DNA from 4 places in the Marinomonas maritima genome. Region 2 is predicted to be linked to each of the others. Evidence: predicted binding sites of a transcription regulator. Region 2 holds the regulator's gene; each other region holds the start of a gene.
The links. The regulator PhoB, encoded in region 2, activates phosphate uptake and scavenging genes when phosphate is short. The targets are predictions, from matches to a motif close to TGTCATANNNNTGTCANA.

Region 1 (6,310 bases), on a different contig from region 2:
ATAACGAAACGAGAGCGCAGCAGATACGCAGCGCCTTGAAAGCGATCATTCCGCCTCTCGCCTTGGTACTGATTGTATTGGGTTCTATCTTTACTGGGATCGCGACACCGACAGAATCATCTGCTTTAGGGGGTGTGGGCGCGATTATATTGGCGCTTATTTACCGTCAGTTTAGCTGGAAGATGCTTTATGACAGCGGCTTAGAAGCCGTAAAAGTGACCGCGATGGTGTTTGCTATTCTGATGGGGGCAACGGCCTTCTCGATGGCATTCAGTTATACTGGCGGCGATTATATTGTTGAAGAAGCGCTGTTGAGCCTACCTGGCGAAAAATGGGGCTTTATTATCTTGGCGATGGTGGCCATTTTGATATTGGGTTTCTTCATTGATTTCGTTGAAATTGCCTTCATTATCGTCCCGATTCTAGCGCCAGTCGCTGAAGCCTTGGGCATTAATATGGTGTGGTTTGCCATTTTGATCGCAATGAATTTGCAGACATCTTTTCTTACGCCTCCCTTTGGATTCAGTCTGTTTTATCTTAAAGGGGTCGCTCCCAGTTCGATACGAACCACAGACATTTACAAAGGTGTTATGCCATTTATTTTGATCCAAGTCCTCGTATTGGCTAGTATCATTATATTTCCTGGACTGTATGGGATGGGCTGATTTAGGTAGCATTTAATAGGCAATGTTAAAAAGCGGGTGATTACCCGCTTTTTTCGTTTTTTTGAATTGAAAAAATGGCTGTGTCAGCGTTTGATGCAGTCAATGTAAACACAATAAAAAAGGTCTCTCCTGTGGGTTTAAAAAGTAAAATCATCTTACTTGCCATTGCACCCCTCATTGTTGCTACGGCGATCATTACGTATCTAGGGTTACAGTCTGCCCGTGATTTGGCCTCACAAGAGTTGTCTATTTATGAGTTCAACTTAGTGAATGCTAAGAAACAAGCGCTGAAAAATCACGTAAATATTGCCATGTCGGCGATTCGACCAGTGTTAGAAAACGACTTGTTGGACGAAGCTGAAGCGCAATCTCAGGTAAAAAAAATTCTCGCCAATTTAAGTTATGAAGACGATGGCTATTTCTTTGCCTACGAAATGTCCGGCGTCAATTTAGTACATCCGACGCAGCCGGATTTTGTCGGTAAAAACCTTTGGGACTTTCAGGATCGTTCAGGGAATTATTTGATACAAGGTTTAATCCACGCCGCCCAAGCGGGTGGTGGTTATCATCGGTACATTTGGGAAAAACCCCCATTGATGAAGCAAGAAGATAAGCTGGGCTATGTCATCGCCATTGACCGTTGGGATTGGATGATGGGAACCGGTTTGTACTTAGATGATATTTACGCTGAACTGGCGAAAACCCAAGCCACTATGAATGACAATATCCAACACAGCTTTTTTAGCGTGATGGTGGTCGTGGTGATTACGGTTATTTTGGTGATTTTACTGGGCTTGGCGATTAATCTTCACGAACATAAACTGGCAGACTCCCGACTCAAAGAATTGGCTCAGCGCTTTATGCGTTTGCAAGTGAGTGAAAGGCGAGGGTTTTCTCGTGAACTGCATGACGGTATCAATCAGTTGTTGGTGAGTTGTAAGTTTCGTATTGAGTTAGCGGGTAACAAATTAAAACGGGAGCACGATGAAACCATTGTTCAATTGGAACTGGATAAAGCCAGTGATTTGATTGGTCAAACCATCAAAGAAGTGCGACAAATTTCTCATAATTTACGCCCTACATTATTGGATGATTTAGGCTTAGACACGGCGTTAAAAGCCCTGATTGATCAGTTTTTGGAGCGTACAGGTATTCATGTCGACTATCATTTTCAAGTGACTACCGAGATACCCGATGAAATCGAAATTAGTATCTATCGACTGACTCAGGAAGCGTTGACCAATATTGAAAAGCACGCACAGGCTAGGCGGGTTTTACTCAATTTTTGGCAGGCAGGTAAACAACTCGAATTTGAGTGTAAAGACGATGGTAAAGGTATCGTAGCAAGTTCAGAACCTTCTTCGGGTATTGGCTTCATTAATATGCGAGAGCGATTAGAGCTGATTGGTGGCAGCTTTTCTATTGAGTCTCAAAAAGGCAAAGGGACGCGAATTTATGCCGTACTGCCTATCTAACCTGCGTCACGTTGTGACGTATGATGTGGTTGGGTGGGCTGTTGAGCGATATCGTCTTTTACTGAACGTTTGTAATAGTTTATTGTCATCCATCATAATATTTAGCCACGAACTGATAAAACTGTATGAATAACGAACCGCTTTATAGCATTTTACTTATTGAAGATGACCTTAAACTTGCCGAGCTAATAACAAGCTATTTGAGTCAGCACGGTTTTGCCGTTACTCATGCCAAAGACGGTCAAAAAGGGCTGGAATTGGCGTCAGAGTTGCTTCCTCAGCTTATTATCCTCGATTTAATGTTACCTAATGTCGATGGTTTAACCGTTTGTAGAAAGCTACAAGCCTGGTACCAAGGTGCGTTATTAATATTGACAGCCAGTGGTGATGATATGGATCAGGTCGCTGCGTTAGAGATGGGGGCGGATGACTTTGTTAATAAACCCATTCATCCTCGCGTGCTGTTGGCAAGGGTTCGAGTTTTGTTGCGTCGCTATGAAGAGAGTTCAGACACTTCAGACCAACTTGTTACTCAAGTTCGTGATCAACTGACTTTTGGTCGTCTTAAAATCAATTTCGGTCGTAGGCAAGTGGAATTGGCGGGCGAGTCAATCAAATTAACGGAAACCGAGTTTGAGTTATTGTGGCTGCTTGCTAACAATCCTGAACAGCCAGTGTCACGAGATGACATAAGTCAGTCGTTACGTGGAATTGAATATGATGGGTTGGACCGTTCTATTGATAACAAAATTGTGTCACTAAGAAAAAAACTGGGTGATGTGAATGGATTACCCCGTAGGATAATTACCGTGCGCGGTAAAGGTTATCTTTTTATTACTGATCAGTGGCAGACTAATGATTAAAGACGACAATTCAATGCAGAGTAGTGACAGTGTCACACCATCAAAAACAGTTAAGCTAGTACCAACGCAATCACATTTTTTTGGTAAGCCCTTGCTTAAACAGTTTATTAGTATGTATTTGGCATTAATTGTTCTGTTTTTCGTTTGTACTGAAGGTAACGAAATGCTGTTTAATAGCCTCTATCATGAGGAAATCCTCGAAGATCAAATTCATGACTATGAATCAGTGGTTGGCCTCATTAAAGCGCTATACCCAACTCAGACCAGAGAGCAATTGGACATGTTGTTAGAGCGCCTCAATGCGACGTCCAATCTCCCAGTAAAAGTCGTTCCTTTTGATCAGTTAACACTGTCTGAAAAATATCTCAATGACATCGAGCAAGGGCTGCCTGTTTGGCCTTTTTTCCCTTTAGATGTTCACTTTCAGCTTATTGCGCCTAATATGGTCGTTGAAATTGGCCCAATGGGAGAGATTGAAACCGCTACGCCCTTAAGCATGGCTTTCAAATACTTTCCGTTATTTGCTTTTGTGGGGTTTGCCATATTTTGGGTATTAGGTTTGCAATATCGATTAGTCAAGCTTGAGCGTACGGCGAACACATTTAGTCAGGGAGAATTTAATGTTCGAGCGCCGGAGGGGATGTTAGCTCTGGGCAATCTAAGTAAGACATTTAATGTGATGGCAGAACGATTAAAGCGATTATTTGAAAGTCAAAAGAATCTAATAAATGCGGTTTCACATGAATTACGCTCTCCTATTGGTCGTCTTAGATTTCAATTAGAAATGATTGCGGATACATCCGATGAAAACTTGAGAAACCTATATTTATTGGGCATGAATGCTGACATAGATGATATGGACCAAATGGTTCATGAGTTGCTGAGTTATACGAAACTGGAGAACGCGGAGCCACTTCTTAAGCTCGAAAAGGTCGATATTTCAAACTGGCTATTGAAACAGCAAGATTATCTCGTAACAGAAATTAATACAGAAATACGTTTAAGCTTGCCGACTAAGGGAGTGTTGATGGCAATGGAGCCTCAGCTGATGTCTCGGTTATTACGTAATCTAGTGAGTAACGCTGATAAATACACTAAAACCACCATCGTGATTGGTGCCAGTATAGACAATCTGCAATATAAACTATGGGTTGATGATGATGGCCCTGGTATACCTGAAGGGCATGGCGTGCATTTGTTTGAACCTTTTACTCGACTGGACGTGAGCCGTAATAAAGAGACGGGAGGGTATGGCTTAGGTTTGGCTATTGTTGCGCAGATAGCTCGTCAGCACAGTGGCAAGGTGAGTATTCATCGTAGTGATTATGGTGGTGCCAGAATGTTAGTAACTTGGCCAGTAGTTTAGATTTTGGTCGCTGTTGATGTGGGTTATTAGGGATTTTATCAACATCAAACGGCGTTTATTTTTTCTACTTTAAGTGCATTTCTATAAGGCTTGACGGCCGCTTCTATTGTTCCTTTCAACTTGAAAAAATCGTCCTAAATTGTTCTCCAACCTTTGATGGAACCTATCAGGAGAAGGCTTTCGGCTATCGTTTTCCCCGTACATAACGCTGACAGTGCCCCACAATAAAAGGACATTCATACGACATCACTAAGGCAGTGAATCAGACATATTTCTTCTTCAATTTAATAAATGCAGAGAAGATATATGTCAGCCTGTTATAAGAATGTTAATCAGCTATTCCTCATTGCGGTAAGTCGTACTCGTGAAATATCATTGGCTGTTTTGCAATGCCTGAAAAAGCTTACTGTAAGCACTAGTATTCTTGGTTGTTTAGTCCTTTCATCTAATAATACTCTGGCGTATGAGGTTCTTCCGTTTAAAGATAAAGTATTAAATGACTATACTAATTTTTATAGGCTTGATCATCTTACTCGAATAGCGGGAGTTGGTGCACTGGCTGGAATCACAGCGAATACTAATCTTGATCAGGAAATTCATGACTGGTATCAAGAAGACGTTCGTTCTGAGAGAACAGACAGTTTTTCTAAAACTGTTAAATATGCTGGTGAAGGTATGTACCTTCTGCCTTTATCAATTCTTGCTAGCCAATTAATAAACTTTGATTCTAACTCTCAAATTGGTGGTTGGGGATCTGACGTCGCGAGGGCGTATACCTTGGGTTTACCACTTGTTTTGTCTACCCAGCATATCTCTGGCGCATCTAGACCGAAAGAAAGGGATGGATCAAATTGGCGACCGTTTAATGACAGCAATGGCGTGAGTGGACATGCGTTTGTTGGAGCTGTGCCATTTTTAGCAGTAGCAAGGAATACAGATAATGTTTATATGAAGTATTTTGCTTATTTTGCATCAGGTCTCACCGCGTGGTCTCGGGTTAATGACGAAGCGCACTATGCTTCTCAGTCACTTCTAGGTTGGTATTTTGCCTATGAAGTAATGGATGCGATACATGAGACGAACTCGACCAATAACGAAAAATCTTATTATTCTATTCTGCCTATTATGAGTGATGATAGTGTGGGAGTCAGTGTCAGTTTTGTATGGTAATACAGGCTTTTTTGGCACAATAAAAGGTCTTTATTGTCTGAGCTCAGATTCTCATCACAATACTCACATGAAAAAAATAGGGTAAGTCAGCCTCGTTTCCTAAGGACTGTCACTGGGGCTTTCTCTGTAGACGCTATTTAACTAGTCGAGCCTGAATAATAGTTTTTCAGGTAAAAAGCGTCATGTATGTTTTTGTCCTCTCCGCCAAAAGCCATTTAAGGTTTTTTTTGTCACAGTAATGCCGACTTTAGCACCAAATCCATAGTATCTAATTTTCGATATCAGCTCATACAGGCTTTGTCGTCGGTTTGTCTTAAAAGGCAGTTTGAGCATTTATATCACTTGACCCCTTTTGCGGGACAACCTTTTTCGATGAGGGCTCATAAAACGTCCTCATTCTGCAAACTTGTCGGCCTTATTGCGTACTCATAGCAAGATTCAGATATTAACTGTCTAAAGTAATGACGACATAGCGATGACAATAAAAGGACATTCATACGACAGAACCAAGGCGATAAATCAGACATATTTCTACTCACTAAAATCAATTCAGAGAAGAAATATGTTAAGCAGTTATAAATATGTCACTCAGCTATTTTACCTTGTGGCCAATTTCATACGAACGTTGTTCTTAGCCGGATTAAAATTACCGACAAAAATCACCTTAAGCACCAGCGCCTTTAGCTTTTTTTTAGCGTTAACGTTGGTGTTGTTTTATAACCTGTCACTGTGGGATAACGTACTCAGCCTGCCTTACCCGTTTTCATTATG
Region 2 (6,310 bases):
GGTTGCTACATAATTTTGGTTATTTGGCCATAAGCACTATTCTACCACCACATTTTTCTATCCTGTCTCGGTATCAAGAAGCGAACGCGCATTTGCCTTCTGAGCTGATTGAAATGCAGATACTGCACTTTACCAAAGAACAATTAGGTTCTTGGTTATTGCGTTACTGGAGCTTGCCTGACAATATTTGGACCGCCATCCGATACAGCAAAAAACCACACTATTACGGCGAACATGCCATTTTAGCAAAACTGCTGTATGTCTCATTCCAGTTACGCAATGAAGGGATCATTGAGCCATCCGTTCTGCAGGAAATAGGCCTGACACTAGAAGAGGCCGAAGCGTGCCGTGATGCGGTTTATCAAAAATCTACAGAGCTGCATAAAATGGTCGCTTTGATTAATAAAATGAATGCTTAACCTCTTATGACATTAATGAACCCCTCTGCCGCCCAGCAATTTGATTATCGATGGGCACCTGTTCATCGGATCAATAAAGTTAAAGTGCCTAAAACACTCTGGCCTTGGTTGGTCACTCACGATTCTTTGACCGCAAAACTACAAAGCCTCGGCACATTAACGGTTCACGTCATAGAGGACGCTTGGGGGGCACCAACAGCTCGAGAGCGAAAGTGTCTCAAGTTACGCCCAAGGGAGGCGGCTCGAATTCGCACCGTACTGCTTAAGGTGGATGGTAAGGCCGTCATATATGCTCGCTCAATTATCCCAGCCAAATCTCTACGAGGCCATTGGCGTCAAGTAAAGCATCTAAAAGACAAGCCCTTAGGCGGCTATCTTTTTCAACATCGAGCATTGACTCGAAGCGGCATTGAAATAACGCAATTGCCAAAAAGCATGTTTCCCAATCAACAAAGTGCTTTATGGGCAAGACGCTCTGTATTTCATCAGTTTGGACCCGGCATATTAGTGAACGAAGCCTTCTTCGATGATATTAACCACCTAAAACCGCTGTTTGGATTTTTATGAGTAAACTAAAAAATTACGCAGAATTAACGAGATTTAACCGCCCTATTGGTTCATTTTTATTAATGTGGCCGACGTTGTGGGCATTATGGCTTGCCGCTGATGGCATGCCTGAGTGGCATCTGCTCATCATTTTTATATTGGGCGTTTTTAGCATGCGTTCAGCGGGTTGTGTAATCAATGATTACGCCGATAGAAAAGTCGATGGAAGCGTTGATCGCACAAAGAATCGGCCTTTACCCTCTGGTCGTGTGTCAGAAAAAGAAGCCCTTTTACTCTTTTCCGCACTCTGCGTACTGAGTTTTATTTTGGTACTGTTTACCGATTTACAGACCATATTGCTGTCATTCGTCGGCTTAGGGCTGGCTGCTCTGTACCCTTTTATGAAGCGATACACTCATCTGCCACAACTTTTTCTTGGATTGGCTTTTTCTTGGGCTATCCCTATGGCATACAGTGCGCAAGGCGGTGATTTAACCAACCCAGAATTATGGATGTTATTCGTAGCAAACTGCTTTTGGACGATTGCATACGATACGTATTATGCAATAACTGATCGTCCAGATGACCTCAAAATTGGCGTGAAATCTACTGCTATATTATTTGCAGAATACGACTTGTTCGTCATTCTTTGTTTGCAAGGGTTAACCCTGTCCTTATTAACATGGATTGGCTTACTCGCAGGACTGAGTTGGCCCTATTTTGTGTCTTTGCTAGTTTGTGTAGTACTCTTTTATTTGCAGTTTAAACAAGCAAAAAATCGCGATAGACAAGCCTGTTTTCGCTCTTTTTTAGACAATAATCGCGTTGGCTTCTGTGTTTTCATCGGCCTAACAGTAAACTATTTTTTGTAATATATGGCAAAGTTGTGACATTTTAACCAAACTGTCACATTAGGCCGCTTTAATGAAACCGTTCCTGAGATGAGGATAAATCCTGTGACCGGTAAAAAAGTATTAATTATTGATGACGAGTCGTCTATACGCGAAATGATCGCTATAGCACTCGAAATGGCGGGCTACGAATATTTAGAAGCTGAAAACATTCAGCAAGCCCATGAAATCATTGTCGATCATCGACCAGATCTTATTTTGGTCGATTGGATGATGCCTGGTGGTAGCGGTATTGAACTGACTCGCCGACTCAAAAAAGACAGCACAACCGCTGAAATTCCAGTCATTATGCTGACCGCAAAAAGTGAAGAAGACAATAAAATCCAAGGTCTAGAAGTAGGTGCTGATGACTACATCACCAAACCTTTCTCACCACGTGAGCTGGTTGCGCGACTCAAGGCTGTATTACGACGAGCGACACCTCAAGGCGTTGATGAGCCTATCGAAATAGAAGGCTTGATCCTTGATCCGATCAGCCAACGAGTCACTATTGGTACTCGCCCATTAGAAATGGGGCCAACAGAGTATCGCTTATTAAAATTTTTGATGACCCACCAAGAACGTGCTTATTCAAGAGCTCAGCTGTTGGATCAAGTATGGGGTGGCAATGTCTACGTTGAAGAGCGTACGGTTGATGTTCATATACGTCGCTTACGAAAAGCCATTGGTAGCACTCACGATTCCTTGATACAAACAGTACGAGGTACTGGCTACCGCTTCTCAGCAAAAAGGCCCCTATGAAAACGATTTGGCGAAACACCATTATTACTTGGTTAGCAGGTCTCGCGGCTTGTGTTGTGATAGGCCTTATTATTGGGCAATTGTTAGGTGTTTTACTGCTGTACGTATTGGGGTCTTTATACTGGCAGCTGTATCAACTGTATCAATTTCATTATTGGTTACGCCATTCTGGTCGCGCAGCGCCACCAGAAGCCAGCGGCATTTGGGGCGAAGTCTTTGATGCCGTATATCGTTTGCATAAAAAACAGCGCAAGTCCAAGCGCCGTATGCGCCAAGCACTAACGCGAATAGAAAGCTCCACAACCGCCTTAAAAGAAGGCGTTATCATGGCCGACAACCAAGGCAATTTAGAGTGGTGGAATAACTCTGCAGCACACTTTCTTGGCCTGATGCGCCCAGTAGATCGCGGCCAAGTAATCACTAATATTGTCCGTAGTCCTGAGTTTTTCCGTTATTTCAGCCAAAAGCGATTTGGCGAACCCTTGATTATCAAATCTCCAGCGAAAGACGGCGTCTATTTGGAAATTCAAACCACTTTGTACGATAAGAACGATCACCTGATTTTTGTACGTGACGTGACCCGCTTACATTTACTGGAACAAATGCGCAAAGACTTTGTTGCCAACGCCTCCCATGAATTAAAAACGCCACTCACCGTCATAAAAGGCTATTTAGAAACGCTCGACATGTTTAAAGACAGTCTGCCGAAAAGCATGCAGAAAGGCATTGTGAATATGTCTGAGCAATCTGAACGGATGGAGCAACTGATTGAAGATCTCTTACTGTTGTCTCGTTTAGAAAGCGACGACAAGCGCGAAGAAAACCAGTGGCACAGGGTCTCAGACTTAGTACAGTCCGTTACCAACGCCACAGAAGCCATCTTGAACGCAAAGCATACGCTGATAGTCAATATCCCTGAGGAAGCCCGTCTGTACGGCTCCTATAAAGAGCTATACAGTGCCTTCTCGAACCTTATCGTCAATGCCATTAAATATTCACCGGATGGCGGCGATATCACGATTAAGTGGGAATCGAGTGAATTCAACGGCGTTTTTTCAGTCAAAGATTCTGGACTAGGTATCGATCCAAGATACATTCCACGCTTAACAGAGCGTTTTTTCAGAGTGGATAAGGGTCGAGGATCAAAGACAGGCGGCACGGGTCTTGGATTGGCAATCGTAAAACATGTTTTATTACACCATGACGCCAAACTGCAAATACGCAGTGAGCCCGGTCAAGGAAGCACTTTTTCCTGTCATTTTCCCGCCAGTAGAACACGCACGGACAATATTCCCGCCATCACATCCCACAATGAAATACCTTCAAATGCTCAAGAATAAAATATGACCCCCTCCCCTTATTAAGGGGAGAGATACAAGGGTTAGGGTGGGGTTATAAACTGTCAAATAACTGCTTTATAAACGCTTCTTTCTCACTGTCTTGATCGATCAAACTCAATATCACAGTCAAAAACGTGGAATCGTGTTTTTTCTCTGTCGTGGCAACCGATTGTATGTAGTAGTTAAGCCTATTTATCTTTCCGCCAAATTCCAAATCTAATACCGCTTGCCCCAGCACCTGTGGCACCACATCGTCGCTTTTAATGAACATGGTCGCTTCGGTCTTACTAAACTGGACAATCATACAACGGAACTGCTTGGCTTCAAATCGTACCAATGTAGGGATTTTGACATCTTTCACCGACGCGACAGGAGCATCAGGGTTTATAAACTTCGTCGCTTGCACTGGCGCGGATTTTCCAGCCCCCATCAATACATCCAATGATGCAGAGCTAACGCCACCAGGGGCATTAGAATCACGTGGTTTTTGTGAAGACAATTTACCATCAAGGTTGTGCTTTTTCGCAGCAGATATCACTTTATTAACTAACTGCTCGCTCGAAAATGGTTTACCCAGATAATCCGTCACACCCGACTGAACCGCTTCCACCACATGGCTTTTATCACCACGGCTGGTAATCATCACAAAAGGGACATCTTCTTTTTTATATTTTGGTTGTTCTCGACACCATTTAAGTAACTCGACACCTGTCATTTCAGGCATTTCCCAGTCACATAACACCATATCAAACTGTGCTTTCGTCAGCATTTGCTGAGCTTTACGACCATTCACCGCTTCTTCGATTTCAACCGCCGGAAACTGCTTACGCAAGGTTCGTCGAATCAAGTCACGTGTAAAAGAGGCATCATCTACTACCAAAATTTTTAACGACATTAAACAGTACCATTAGTGCGATCTAACAAAGCGGAAAAATCGCCATGCTCTGACCGGAAAACCGAAATCCACAACAACGTGGCTGCCACAACAGCTATCGGCATAACAAATAAATTGAAGAACGGAATCGTCAGGCCAACCATGACTATTGCGCCAAACGTCCAACATAATAAAGGCTTAGAACGCAGCGCCATTCTCATATCATGAAACTTAACCTTATTGTTATCAAAGGCATAATCCATATATTGAAGCGACAACATCCAAGCTGAAAATAATAATAACAATACAGGCGCAATGACATTAACAAGCGGAATAAAAGACAGCAAAAGCAGTAAAATAAAGCGTGGTAAAAAATACAATATTTTCTGACACTCCCTTTGTAGGCTACGTCCTATAATAGCCATGATAACACTGGTGCTTAGGCTTTCATCAAAGACTTTTCCTGTTTCTTTTTCTTCTACTTTTTCTGCCAAAAATGCCATAAAAGGCGCGGCTAAAATATTAACGCCTACAGAGAAGCTATAAAACAAAAGCACACTAATAATAGCGGCGAAAATCAGATAAAACAGCCAATTCAAAAAAGAAATCCATTCCGGTAAATACCCCATTGCAGAGTCCATTAGCGCTTGGAAATAGCTAAAGGCAACCATATACAACAGGCCCACTAATATAAAGTTTGCCAATAAAGGCGCCAATATAAACAACCTTAACTCTTTCGATAAGACCAAGGGGAACGCTCTTAAAAAAGCCCCGGCGGCTTTAAATGGGTGTGTTATCACGATGTCGTATTACCTTTTTTCTAATTTATATTAAGAAGTGAAGAATATCATGAGGACTTTCACGGCTCCACAACGCCTTTCCAATTAAAGAAGTCAATCATCCGAATCCATCGTATTTTCAAGCCTGATAGGCATAAGAAGTCATTTTTTCATCATACGCTTATTAATCTTACCTTTATCAGACGCATAACCTGATACGCAATTTCGATTGTGACCTTTAATGAATTGGGGAACTATGGAAATGTAAGACTGATAAAAATCCGTGCAGATATAGCTTTTAGATATAAAAAAGTGCACACCCAAAATAACTAAAAAGGGACATTATCAAAATGAAAAAAACATTGCTCGCCAGTGCCATCATGGCCACGTCATTTATTGCTCTGCAAGCCCAAGCTGCCGACGTACCAGCCGGTGTAGAGTTAGCCGCGAAACAAGAAATTATCCGCGGTGGAGGTTCTGAGCCGGCAACACTTGATCCACAAAAAATCGAAGGTACGCCAGGCTCTCAACGTGCACGAGATTTATTTGAAGGCCTTTATAGCCTAGACGGTGACGGCAATCTTATTCCAGGTGTCGCAACGCATTATGAAGCGAACAACGACAATACCCAATACACATTCCATTTACGCAAAGATGCAAAATGGTCAAATGGTCATTCTGTTACCGCTCATGACTTTGT
Region 3 (6,310 bases), on a different contig from region 2:
TCAACTCAGATTCCGTTTTATCTCTTTTTGAAAATAAAACCTTTTCAACATCCTGTATCATGTTTTGTAGGCGCACTATCTCTCTTTTCGAGCTACTCACGGAACGGTTCTTTTCTATTGAGGACAAAGCAATTCGATATTTTTCTAATGCCAGCCCTTTTTTATCATTTTCTAAATCCAGTCCAGCCTGTTTTACCAGTAAATCACGATAAGCTAATGCATGAGCATATCTAACTAAAACAATATGGTGCTTTACTATCACTCGACTGACGACACGATTTTCTGGAATATTCCTCATTTCTCTAAGAATGTACTGAAGCGCATCACAAACTTGATCAAATTGCTCTTGGCTCCCTACACGATCCCTAGTCACTTGTTGTCGTCCTGACTTTAATTCAGTCAAACAATCTACTAAAAAACCCTGTTTTGACACAAACTTTGACTGATAATTAGCATTTTTTAGCTGTCCAATCACATAAAGTAAATATTCCAAGAAAAAAACGTTGGTCTCTTTCGTTAGATAGCGATCGGATATCATCTCTAAAGAGTAAAGCAATCGTTCACTTCGACTCGATAAACGAGAAAGTAGTCTTTCCCTTAGCGCTTTTCGATGTTTTTTCCATCGGAAAAAAGCAGGAAGCAAGCAGCACAAAACCAATAAAACAACTAAAGCTAAAACAAACATATTTGATTTCACTACTTAACAACCGTCTAACACTGACTTTCTTTAAAAACAAATAAGTAACATACTTTTATATAACACTGACGACGCTATGAATACAAAAAAAGACCAGAGAATCTGATCTTTTTTTGTATATCGCTTAACTTATTTATCGAGCGATCGAAAATCCAAGTAACATATAAAAAATCATAGCGGCCAGTAAAGCGGAAGCAGGAACAGTAATTACCCACGCTGCTGCAATACGTAATAGAGCAGAACGTTTAACTAATTCTTTCTTCGTGGCTTTCTTCAACCCTTTACGCTCTGAAGAAGAAATAGGTGAAGACGATTGCGCTGCTTTCAACTCTTTCAAAATGCTGCGCTTCTCTTCTACATCGGCTAACTTGAACCTTTTAACAAACTCTTGAGTCTGCTGTCCATTAAGACCCGCTGACTCAGAATGAGAAGTAATCGCTGCCAACTTCTTCTCGTAAGACAGTTTTAAATACTCACGTAAAAAGCCTACGCCAAAAATACCACCAACAGCAATATGCGTAGAACTCACAGGTAAACCAAGCTGAGACGCAATAATAACGGTAATAGCGGCGGCCATGGCAACACAAAATGCTCGAGTTTTGTCTAACTCTGTAATTTCAGACCCGACCGTCTTAATCAGCTTAGGGCCAAACAAAGCAAGACCGACTGCAATACCCAACCCCCCCACTACCATGATCCAAAGAGGGATAGACGCCTTACTAGACACAGCCCCTGTCATCAAAGCGTCGTTAATCGCTGCAAGAGGTCCGATGGCATTGGCCACATCATTCGCACCATGCGCAAAACTTAACAACGCCGCAGACACAATAAGAGGAAGGGTGAACAAACTATTCACCGCATCTTTGTTATTTTCCAACGACGACGCGGCTTTTTCTACCATAGGTCGAACAATGAAATAAACAGTCAATGCAATCGCAAGCGCAATAAGACCCGCAGTAACAAAATCTAATTGCCAAATTTTCTTCAAACCTTTCAGAATCAGGTAAGTAGAAAACGCCCAAACCATGAATGCAACAAGCAAAGGAACAACTTTCTTGGCCGATTCAATCATGTCACTTTTGTAGGTAACTGAACGTTTGATGTACATCAAAAACAAAGCCGCAATGACGCCACCCAACACAGGCGAGATAACCCAACTTGCAACAATAGCAATCAATTTATCCCAGTTCGCAATATCCAAACCACCCGCAGCAATACCAGCACCTAAAACACCACCAACAATAGAGTGTGTTGTCGAAACCGGTGCGCCGAGATATGTGGCTAAATTAAGCCAAATTGCACCCGCAAGTAAAGCCGCCATCATGACCCATATAAAGGTTTCAGTATCGCCTATTGAGTTCGGGTTTATAATACCGTTCTTAATGGTTCCAACAACCGTACCACCAGCAATCAAAGCACCAGCCGCTTCAAAAATAGCTGCAATTAAAATTGCACCTGTCATAGACAACGCTTTAGACCCTACCGCTGGCCCCACATTATTGGCGACATCATTGGCACCAATATTTACCGCCATGTAAGCGCCTATTGCCGCTGCTATGGCTAAAATGGACAGATTAGAAACCCCCACACCATTAGATGATGCATAAAAACCGGCGGCTAACACAAACGCTAAAGCGATTAATACACGAACAAACTCATGTCCACTCAATAAAGTGGATTCTTCTTTCGGGCTATTTGTAAGATCCATACGGGCTCTTCTTTCTATAATTAATCTATACCAAACCGTTGTTAGTTAAGGGGACTCGACATTAACAACGCCATGCTGATCCTAGCATCTCAAATTAATTCGGCTCTCAATTCATCCCGTTACATTTTGATAAAATGTAAATTTCGCGTCATTCTACACTGCGAGTCTTTAGATAAAAACCCCTAAAATCATTGATAGCGACGACTCAAAAAAGAACAAAAAAAGTGCCTTAACAAGGCACTGAATAGAAATATACTACAGAAATATGACGGTTTTGTTACAGTTTAAATATCCAAACAACACACTATTAACATAGAGCAATAAATACAGAATAATTAACACTCAATCACATTAACCGCTAGTCCACCGCGCGATGTTTCTTTGTATTTATCATTCATATCTCGTCCTGTATCGCGCATAGTACGAATCACCTTATCTAGAGAAACGTAGTGCGTTCCATCTCCCCGAAGCGCCATACTGGCAGAGTTAATGGCTTTCATGGACCCCATGGCATTACGTTCAATACAAGGTACCTGCACTAACCCTCCAATAGGGTCACACGTTAATCCTAAATTATGCTCCATACCAATTTCTGCGGCATTTTCTATTTGCTCAGGAGAGCCCCCTGTAGCGGCTGCCAAACCAGCCGCCGCCATAGCGCAAGCCGATCCGACCTCCCCCTGACAACCAACTTCAGCACCAGAAATAGAGGCATTCTCTTTAAACAAAAATCCAATAGCCGCGGCCGTAAGGAAGAAATCAATAATTCCCTCTTCGCTAGAACGAGGACAAAACTCCCAGTAATAATGTAAAACTGCAGGAATAATACCTGCTGCGCCATTTGTGGGAGCGGTTACCACTCGACCACCGGCGGCATTTTCTTCATTTACCGCCAAAGCATAAAGATTCACCCAGTCCATTGCTCCTAGTGACGGTGTAATCATATCCATACGCGTTTTACTGGTTAAATCCCTATACAAACTTGCTGCTCTTCGCTTTACCTTCAGACCACCAGGTAAAATACCTTCATTGCGAATTCCTTGCTGTACACAGGCTTTCATTGCAGACCAGATTGAAAGAATTCCCTGTTTAATCTCTTCCTCTGTTCTCCAATATTTTTCATTTTCCATCATAATCTGCGCAATGCTCTTGTCTTGTGTTCGGCAAAGCTGAATGAGCGTTTCGGCATCATGAAAAACATGAGGGAGTTCAGTAGTATCTTCAACTAACGCCACATTCCCATGTTCATCTTCTTGGACAATAAAACCACCACCAACAGAATAAAATGTCGCTTGATGAATAGCTTGACCGTCAACATCAAAAGCCACTAGAACCATACCATTCGCATGAAAATCCAAGCGATCAATACGGTGATAAATAATGTCTGTGGCAACATCAATATTGATAGTTTGTTGAGCTAATAGATTCAGCTGCGACAGACTCTCTATTTGCTTAACGCGCTCACTCACACCGCTTGGATCAATGGACTCTGGCAGTTCATCTTCAAGCCCCATTAATACAGCCGTTCCAGTGCCATGGCCTTTGCCTGTGGCACCAAGCGAACCATATAGATCCACTTTTAAGCGAGTTACTTTCGATAATAAATGTCGATCTTGTAATTGGTGAGCAAATTGATTTGCTGCCACCATAGGGCCAACAGTATGAGAACTTGACGGTCCAATGCCCACTTTAAACAGATCAAATAAACTGATTGCCATAACCTTTTCCTCTGTCATCAGGCTTTCACCCGTACGACGATCAAAATACAAAAATACGATAGTACTAACAAACGAAATTATCACTTAAGAGATAAAGTTTCCAATCGGAAACAAGTATTTTTCATAATATTGAAGCATTAATACAAAATTAGGCAGCTTTATGGCGCGATAAGATAAATACACAAGCAACGTAAGAATCAAATAGAAACTTAAAATGACTAAAATCAGACATCCACAAAGGCTTCGCAACTAAACTTCTGCATCTCTTTTTAAAGAATAAAAATAGCCTATCTTTAAAGCTTAGCCTATTACCGTTGTCAGCTGAGGAGCGTCACTATGAAAAATTACACTTATCTATTTAGCGTGACCGCTGCATTACTTTTATTAAGCTTGAGCTCATCGACTCATGCAGAAGGGATTGATGCGGTAGTGAATGAAATTTTCGGCAATGTAATGGGCTGATTTATTTGTCTCATCTTTGCTCCTCTTCCTGGAACGAGCTTTCCATGGATTGCCCTATGGTTAGTAACCGGCGCCACCGTCTTTCACTGTGTATTTTGGATTCACTCAATCTTGTAGTATTGGCCACTCAATTGCCTTGGTAATATTGTCAGCTTGTGCTTATTAATGCCGATTACTAAAAGAGAACACTTGTCTTATCAAAAGCGTTTAAGATCTGGTGAGATTATTAAGTTCAAGGATCGTAAAAGATCCACTAAGAGGTTCAAAATAGCCAAATAGAAAAACCCCCATTAACGAAATCGTCAATGGGGGTTTTATTGTCAGAGGGATTCAGCTCAATGCTCAAATAAACAGGTTAGAAGAAACCTAGAGGATTGACATCATAGCTAATTAGCATGTTCTTCGTTTGCTGATAATGCTCTAGCGCCATTTTATGTGTTTCACGACCCACACCGGATTTTTTATAACCACCAAAAGCGGAATGAGCAGGATACTGGTGATAGCAATTCATCCATACACGGCCTGCCTCTAGGTTGCGCCCCATACGATAAGCAAGATTTGTGTCTCGCGTCCACACTCCCGCTCCTAGGCCAAACTCACTGTCGTTTGCAATGGCAAGCGCCTCTGCTTCATCTTTAAAAGTTGTGACACTAACAACAGGACCAAAAATTTCTTCTTGAAAAATACGCATGTCGTTAGAGCCTTTAAACAATGTTGGCTGGACATAGAACCCTTGATTCAAACCATCAATCGACTCAACACCACCACCTATCAGTAACTCTGCGCCTTCTTTTTTACCAATATCAATGTAACTCAGTATTTTATCGAATTGCTCTTTCGACGCCTGAGCCCCGACTTGTACGTCAGTATCCAATGGGTTTCCGCGCTTAATGGTTTTAGTGCGCTCGATCACCAACGCCATAAACTCGTCATAAATAGACTCATGAACCAATGCACGAGATGGGCAAGTACAAACTTCTCCTTGGTTAAAGAAAGCCAGCACTAAACCTTCAACACATTTACTGATAAAAGCGTCTTCTTGCTTCATCACATCGGCAAAATAGATATTAGGAGACTTACCACCTAACTCAACAGAAGAAGGAATGATATTTTCAGCCGCGCATTTCAAAATATGTGAGCCGACAGGAGTCGATCCAGTAAAGGCAATTTTAGCAATACGTTTGCTGCTTGCGAGCGCTTGCCCCGCCTCTTTCCCATAGCCATTTACAATATTTAACACGCCAGGTGGTAGCAAGTCTTGAATGACTTTAACCAATTCAAGAATAGACGCCGGTGTTTGTTCTGCTGGTTTTAGCACCACGCAGTTACCCGCCGCTAGTGCAGGCGCCAATTTCCACGCCGCCATCAAGATTGGAAAATTCCAAGGAATAATTTGACCGACAACACCCAATGGTTCGTGAAAATGATAAGCCACTGTATGTTCATCTAATTCAGCTGTGCTGCCTTCTTGCGCTCTCAAGCACCCTGCAAAGTAACGAAAATGATCGGCCGCCAAAGGAATGTCTGCGTTTAATGTTTCTCGAATCGCTTTGCCGTTGTCCCATGTTTCTGCGACAGCAAGGGCTTCTAGATGTTGTTCGATTCGGTCGGCTATTTTTAACAAAATGTTAGAGCGATTAGTAACCGACGTTTTACCCCACCCCACACGAGCAGCATGCGCTGCATCAAGCGCAAGATTGATATCTTCCTCTGTAGAACGAGGAA
Region 4 (6,310 bases), on a different contig from region 2:
TGTAAATGATTTTCGCCTAGAGCTTGCGAAAAAAATGGGCGCCACTCGAACGGTAAACGTTAGCAAAGAATCTTTGAAAGACGTCATGAATGAAATAGGAATGCACGAAGGCTTTGATGTTGGATTGGAAATGTCCGGCAATGATCAAGCATTTCGCTCTATGTTAGAAAATATGAATCATGGCGGAAAAATTGCCATGCTCGGCATTCCAGCAAAAGACACGCTCATAGATTGGAACCAAGTCATTTTTAAAGGCCTGATCATTAAAGGTATCTATGGACGTGAAATGTACGAAACTTGGTACAAAATGGTCGCTATGTTGCAATCTGGTTTAGACATCAGCCCCATTATTACGCACCGCTTTAATGTGGACGAATTCCAAAAAGGCTTTGAGACTATGGCGTCAGGCCAATCTGGCAAAGTGATCTTGGATTGGAATTAAATCCGCTAGGTTATTGCGCCTAGAAGATGATCGCGTTAGCGTAATTCTTTTAGACGCAAACAGAGCAAGAACATGTTAGAAATTGGTACTCAAACACACCCGCTCCCCCATCAAGACGCACTCTATGTGTTGCTACATCGTAATCAAGTACTGGTTGAACAAGACAATCTTTTTTTAATACCTTTCACACACTTTCAGCCAAACTCGAAAATGAGCGCCATTTACTGTGGACAGTGGCAGGGCCAAGATGTCTTTGTTTGCCGTTTTGAATCCGTACCAAAAGGCTTTTCGGAAATAGGCCTAAGAGAACTGCTCTTCTTACAAGATCAGGACCATTACCTTCTATTAAGTCGCGCTCATCAATTATCAACGTGGGACAGAGACCATCAATTTTGTGGACGATGCGGAACACCCATGCAAGAAAAACACATAGCGGAACACACTAAGATTTGCCCGACGTGCAATTTGCGTCATTACCCACGAATTTCGCCTTGCATCATTGTATCAATCTGTAAAGACGACCATATTTTACTGGCCCGTGGACTGCACGCACCCAAAGGTAAATTCAGTAATATTGCGGGGTTTGTCGAAGCGGGTGAAACATTAGAGCAAGCTGTGGCACGTGAAGTGCGCGAAGAAGTAGGACTTGAAATCACCAACATTCGCTATGTAGACAGTCAACCTTGGTCTTTTCCTCATCAACTTATGGTCGGCTTTTTTGCGGATTACGTTGCTGGTGAAATCACTCCCGCGCCAGGAGAAATTGATGAGGCAGATTGGTACCACATCGACAACTTACCTCACATACCCAACAGCGCGACCATTTCAGGACAACTAATCACGCATCATATTGCGCATATTAACAATAAAAAATAGTTCATAAATAAAGCAGCAGTAAGTAAGTAAATACTTACCGCTGCTTGCCATATTATTGTCATAATTAGCCGTTACTGTAGCCGCACTCATTTTATCCCTCCGGAGAAAAACCATGCGTTTACCCATTGCGTTACCTTTATGTGCCACCGTGGCATTACTTGGTGGCTGCGCCACGTCTAATAATGAACAAGCTGGCGCCACGACTTCCATCGAATTAAGTTTCCTCGGTCGTTATGAGTCAGGCATTTTTGATGGCAGCGCGGCAGAAATAGTGGCATACGATGCTAAAACGCAAGAAACCTTTGTAATAAACGCCAATTCGGGCAAAGTCGATGTGCTGTCCATGAGCAATCCCACTGCACCATACAAAATCAAAACGCTTGATGTCAGTGCAGACGTGGCCGCGTTAACCGGTTTATCCCTTGGCGCTGCCAATAGCGTTAGTGTCCATAGCGGCATCATGGCCGCTGCCATTGAAGCCAAGCCAAAACAATACATGGGCTATATCGCTTTTTATAACATCAATGACCATGCCTTTATCACTGCCGTAAAAGTCGGCGCACTACCAGACATGGTGACCTTCTCGCACGATGGCAAACAGGTGATTGTTGCCAACGAAGGCGAGCCTAATGATGAATACACCGTCGACCCAGAAGGCAGCGTAAGCATCATTACCTTACCCAATGACATCACGACATTAACGCAAAGCGATGTCACTCAAGTGACGTTTCGTGATTTCAACAACGGCGGTTCTCGCGCGTCAGAACGACCTGACGGACTGCGTATTTTCGGCCCTAATGCCAGTGTTGCTCAAGACTTAGAGCCAGAATATGTCACGGTTTCTAAAGACAACCGCTATGCCTTTGTGTCATTGCAAGAAAACAACGGTATCGCCAAAATCGATCTGATGAAAAAGTCGGTATCCACTATTTGGGCATTAGGCACAAAAGACTATAACCAAACGGGCAACGAACTAGACGTCAGCGACAAGGATAAAACCATTCAACTGCAAAACTGGCCAGTATTAGGGCTATACCAACCTGACACCATCGCCTCTTACACCGTATCAGGTAAAACCTACTTAGTAACAGCAAACGAAGGCGATTCAAGAGACTACAAAGGCTTCAGCGAGGAATACCGTGTGAAAGAGCTAGCCGACGAGCTAAACAGCCGTCTCGCCCTAACCAGTCCGCTAAAACACGAGATCGAAGGCAAACTAGACGATCCGAAAAACCTTGGTCGCATGAAATTTACCAGTACGCTAGGCGCGCAAGATTGCAAACTCACAAAAGGCACACCGAATAACTGTACCTACACACAACTGTATGGCTACGGTGCGCGTTCTTTTTCCATTTGGAGCGGCGACACTGGCGAGCAAGTATTTGATAGTGGCAGTGATTTCGAACGCATTACCGCAAAAGCATTGGGCGAAAAAGGCTTCAATGCTTCAAACGACTCAAACAAAACAGATGCACGCAGTGATGACAAAGGACCAGAGCCTGAAGCCTTAACCGTAGGTCAAATCGACGGTCGCACTTACGCTTTTATCGGCCTTGAACGCGTGGGCGGTATCATGGTGTATGACATTACCGTACCCAAGAAAAGTCAGTTTATTCAGTATTTAACCAGCCGAGATTTCGACGCCAAAGTAGATACCTCTGCAGCAGGCGACCTTGGGCCTGAAGGCATGGCTTTTGTTTCAAAAGAAGACAGCCCAAGCGGGCAGGCATTATTGATTGTTGGCAATGAAGTAAGCGGAACCACCTCCGTTTATGGCATTTCACCCAGTAAATAAAAAATCTTGAACTCAGTATTTCAGCCCCCTTTTTGGGGGCGTTTTACGTTTAATATAAGCCGAAATTCTACTAGGGATTTCATCTTACTGTCTCTATACTAGCCAGCAAATTGAATTCGCTTTCATCGCTTATTCACCCCCCTAAAATGACACTGGGAACAACGTGGAAGAATTACTTCGCTCAATTGAAAAAAAAGTGAGACCATTAATTGGCTTAGGGAAAGTCGCCGACTACATACCGGCGCTTGCAAACATTGACCCCAATCAATTCGGCATTGCCATCTACAGTAATGACGGAAAGCTTTACCACACAGGTCAAGCCAAGAAGAACTTCTCCATTCAAAGTATCTCAAAAATCTTTAGCTTAACCCTTGCCATGAAACATTATGGTGAAGATATGTGGGAGAGAGTCGGTAGAGAGCCATCTGGCAATCCCTTCAACTCACTGGTGCAGTTAGAGTATGAGAAGGGCATTCCACGTAACCCCTTCATTAATGCGGGCGCACTTGTCGTCAGCGATATGAACCATTCACGCTTTGCATCTCCACATTACGCTATGCGAGAATTTATTCGCCGCCTAGCAGGAAATTCTAAATTACGTTCCGATAAAGTCGTTTCCAACTCAGAGTACGAGTTTCGCGCACGCAACGCGTCTATGGCGTATTTGATGCAAGCATTCGGTAATTTCGAAAACGATGTAGAAGCAGTATTGCACAACTACTTTGATAACTGCGCCATGCGCATGAACTGCATTGATCTTGCGAAAGCCTTTAGCTTTTTAGCCAATAAGGGCTACTCACACCATTCTGGTGAACAAGTACTCACTCGCCGTGAAACCACTCAAGTCAATGGTTTACTCGCCACCAGCGGGCTCTATGACGAAGCAGGAAATTTTGCCTATCGTGTGGGTTTGCCGGGAAAGAGTGGCGTTGGCGGTGGCATTATAGCCATAGTACCAAATCGATTTTCTATCTGTGTTTGGTCACCAGAGCTGAATGAATCAGGCAATTCATTAGCGGGAATGGCCGCACTGGAAGCGCTATCCGAAAGCAACGGTTGGTCCGTATTTGGCTAGTGAGCAGATTTCATATTCAGAGACTAAAAAGGCCTCATGAGAGGCCTTTTTCATTTATTAACTAAAATAGTTCTAATCGGTGATCACTTTATAGCAAGGCACATACTCGCTACCAGGAAGCTTCATTCGTTGTTGAAGTACAAAAGCTTGCAACAAGGCATCTAGTTTAGTCAACAGGGCTTTATCGCCATGAATCTCGAACGGGCCAAACTCTTTAATATACGCTACGCCTTGCGCTTTCACGTTACCCGCTACGATAGACGAAAACGCACGACGTAAATCTGCTGCCAATAGATGCGTTTCTTGATTAAAAGTTAGATTCAACTCACGCACTTTTGCATGCGTTGGCTCAAATGGATGCTGAAATTCTTCTGGGATATGCAGTTTCCAGTTGTAATAAAATGCATCTTGATGCGCTTTACGATACTGACGTACCTCCTCCATTCCCTGCTTCATAACCCGAGCAACTTCCACTTCATCTTCAATTACAATACGATACTTATTCTGCGCTTCAGCGCCCAATACATCACCGATAAACGCATGAATCTGTTCGAAGTAATCAGCGCTTTCTTTTGGCCCTGTAAACACCAAAGGAAAAGGCACATCCGCATTTTTAGGGTGCAAAAGAATGCCCAAAATATAGAGAATTTCCTCAGCAGTTCCGGCACCACCTGGGAAAACAACAATGCCATGTCCAGCACGCACAAACGCTTCAAGACGTTTTTCGATGTCTGGCATGATGACTAACTGATTCACAATGGGGTTTGGCGACTCGGCGGCAATAATGCCAGGTTCGGTTAACCCAAGATAAACACCATTCTTAATCCGCTGTTTGGCGTGAGCAATCGCAGCGCCTTTCATCGGCCCCTTCATAGCCCCTGGTCCACAGCCAGTACAGATATTCAATTCACGTAATCCAAGCTCATGACCAACACGTTTAGTGTAATCGTACTCATGGCGAGCGATAGAATGGCCGCCCCAGCACACAATCATGTCTGGATTTTGAATGCGACGAAACACATCCGCATTGCGTAATAATTCAAACACCACATTGGTCAACTTGGTTGAGCTGGCATTCTCTAAGCCACTCGCAAGACTGTATTCATGTTGTGTAAAAATAATGTCTCGCAATACGCTAAACAGCATTTCGCGGACGCTGCTAATCATCTTGCCATCAACAAAGGCACTGCCCGGGGCATTTTTCAACTGCAACTTAACACCGCGCTCTTGTTGCACAATGCGGATTTCAAAATCGTTAAACTCGTCCATGGCCTCCTGCGGATCATCGGAATCACTACCGCAATTCAAAATCGCCAAAGCACAACGATGGAACAAATCGTGAAACGGTCCAGACTCTTCTGACAAACGAGCCATTTCATCTTGCGATAACATCTCTAACGCACCTTTTGGTGCGACTAACGCGTCAATGCGATCTTCATACTGCATGACCGCCCTCCTCTATTTTCATTTTATTAGTGTCATCCAAATATATTGGTTACGTATGATCCTTTTATCAAGCTTTAACGAAAAACTTAGCAAAAATAGTCACAATGAAATCAATTATTTAGAACTTTCCTTAGAACGTAACCGCTGATAATAAAACGATTTCATTTCAATTAGACGACTGTACGTACGGCGAAACTCAAACAATAAAGACCCATTCAAATACAAACTTTCCAAAGGCAAAGCGGCGTTTAACAACAATACAACTTGATGGTCATAACACTCGTCTACCAAGCTAATGAATCGGCGAACGGCGTCATCGTTTATACCTAACGACACCGCTCGTTCACCGGTTTGCCCAGAACCAATCGCACCGTCTTCTGTGCCTCGCGCTTTAATGTGTTCGAACGGTTCGCTGCTTAGCTCAGGAATTCCCGTTAACATAATATAAGGGTAACGCTGGGCTAACTCTATGTAGTCCAACGCCGAACGAGGTCCACCACACAGAGCATAAAAATCAAACCATGCCATATTGTCTGAGACCTGAATCACATCAATAGCACGACGACAAACGGATAAAGGCAGCGAAAACACCTCACCTTTTGATAATTGATCAAACAACACCACCATATCCTGTTCATCTTGAACAAAGTATATGGCATTAAACCCTGTATGACGC

Region 1: the regulator PhoB is predicted to act here: its motif matches at 4,598-4,615, upstream of M3I01_RS01195 (phosphatase PAP2 family protein).
Region 3: the regulator PhoB is predicted to act here: its motif matches at 2,670-2,687, upstream of M3I01_RS12135 (inorganic phosphate transporter).
Region 4: the regulator PhoB is predicted to act here: its motif matches at 1,364-1,381, upstream of M3I01_RS14730 (choice-of-anchor I family protein).

The regions. Positions count from the first base shown of each region.
Region 1 is NZ_JAMZEG020000001.1:223,175-229,484, forward strand. It holds gene M3I01_RS01175 (TRAP transporter large permease) at 1-665, shown strand, start outside; gene M3I01_RS01180 (cache domain-containing protein) at 797-2,140, shown strand; gene M3I01_RS01185 (response regulator transcription factor) at 2,266-3,003, shown strand; gene M3I01_RS01190 (ATP-binding protein) at 2,996-4,369, shown strand; gene M3I01_RS01195 (phosphatase PAP2 family protein) at 4,676-5,539, shown strand; gene eptA (phosphoethanolamine transferase EptA) at 6,102-6,310, shown strand, end outside.
Region 2 is NZ_JAMZEG020000004.1:414,704-421,013, forward strand. It holds gene M3I01_RS17065 (HDOD domain-containing protein) at 1-419, shown strand, start outside; gene M3I01_RS17070 (chorismate--pyruvate lyase family protein) at 426-986, shown strand; gene ubiA (4-hydroxybenzoate octaprenyltransferase) at 983-1,837, shown strand; gene phoB (phosphate regulon transcriptional regulator PhoB) at 1,922-2,617, shown strand; gene phoR (phosphate regulon sensor histidine kinase PhoR) at 2,614-3,957, shown strand; gene M3I01_RS17090 (response regulator) at 4,010-4,852, opposite strand; gene cysZ (sulfate transporter CysZ) at 4,852-5,631, opposite strand; gene M3I01_RS17100 (ABC transporter substrate-binding protein) at 5,961-6,310, shown strand, end outside.
Region 3 is NZ_JAMZEG020000003.1:13,414-19,723, forward strand. It holds gene M3I01_RS12130 (hypothetical protein) at 1-697, opposite strand, end outside; gene M3I01_RS12135 (inorganic phosphate transporter) at 831-2,405, opposite strand; gene M3I01_RS12140 (L-serine ammonia-lyase) at 2,741-4,123, opposite strand; gene M3I01_RS12145 (hypothetical protein) at 4,460-4,585, shown strand; gene exaC (acetaldehyde dehydrogenase ExaC) at 4,941-6,310, opposite strand, start outside.
Region 4 is NZ_JAMZEG020000003.1:516,663-522,972, forward strand. It holds gene tdh (L-threonine 3-dehydrogenase) at 1-442, shown strand, start outside; gene nudC (NAD(+) diphosphatase) at 515-1,318, shown strand; gene M3I01_RS14730 (choice-of-anchor I family protein) at 1,431-3,113, shown strand; gene glsB (glutaminase B) at 3,277-4,188, shown strand; gene ppnN (nucleotide 5'-monophosphate nucleosidase PpnN) at 4,261-5,634, opposite strand; gene zapE (cell division protein ZapE) at 5,749-6,310, opposite strand, start outside.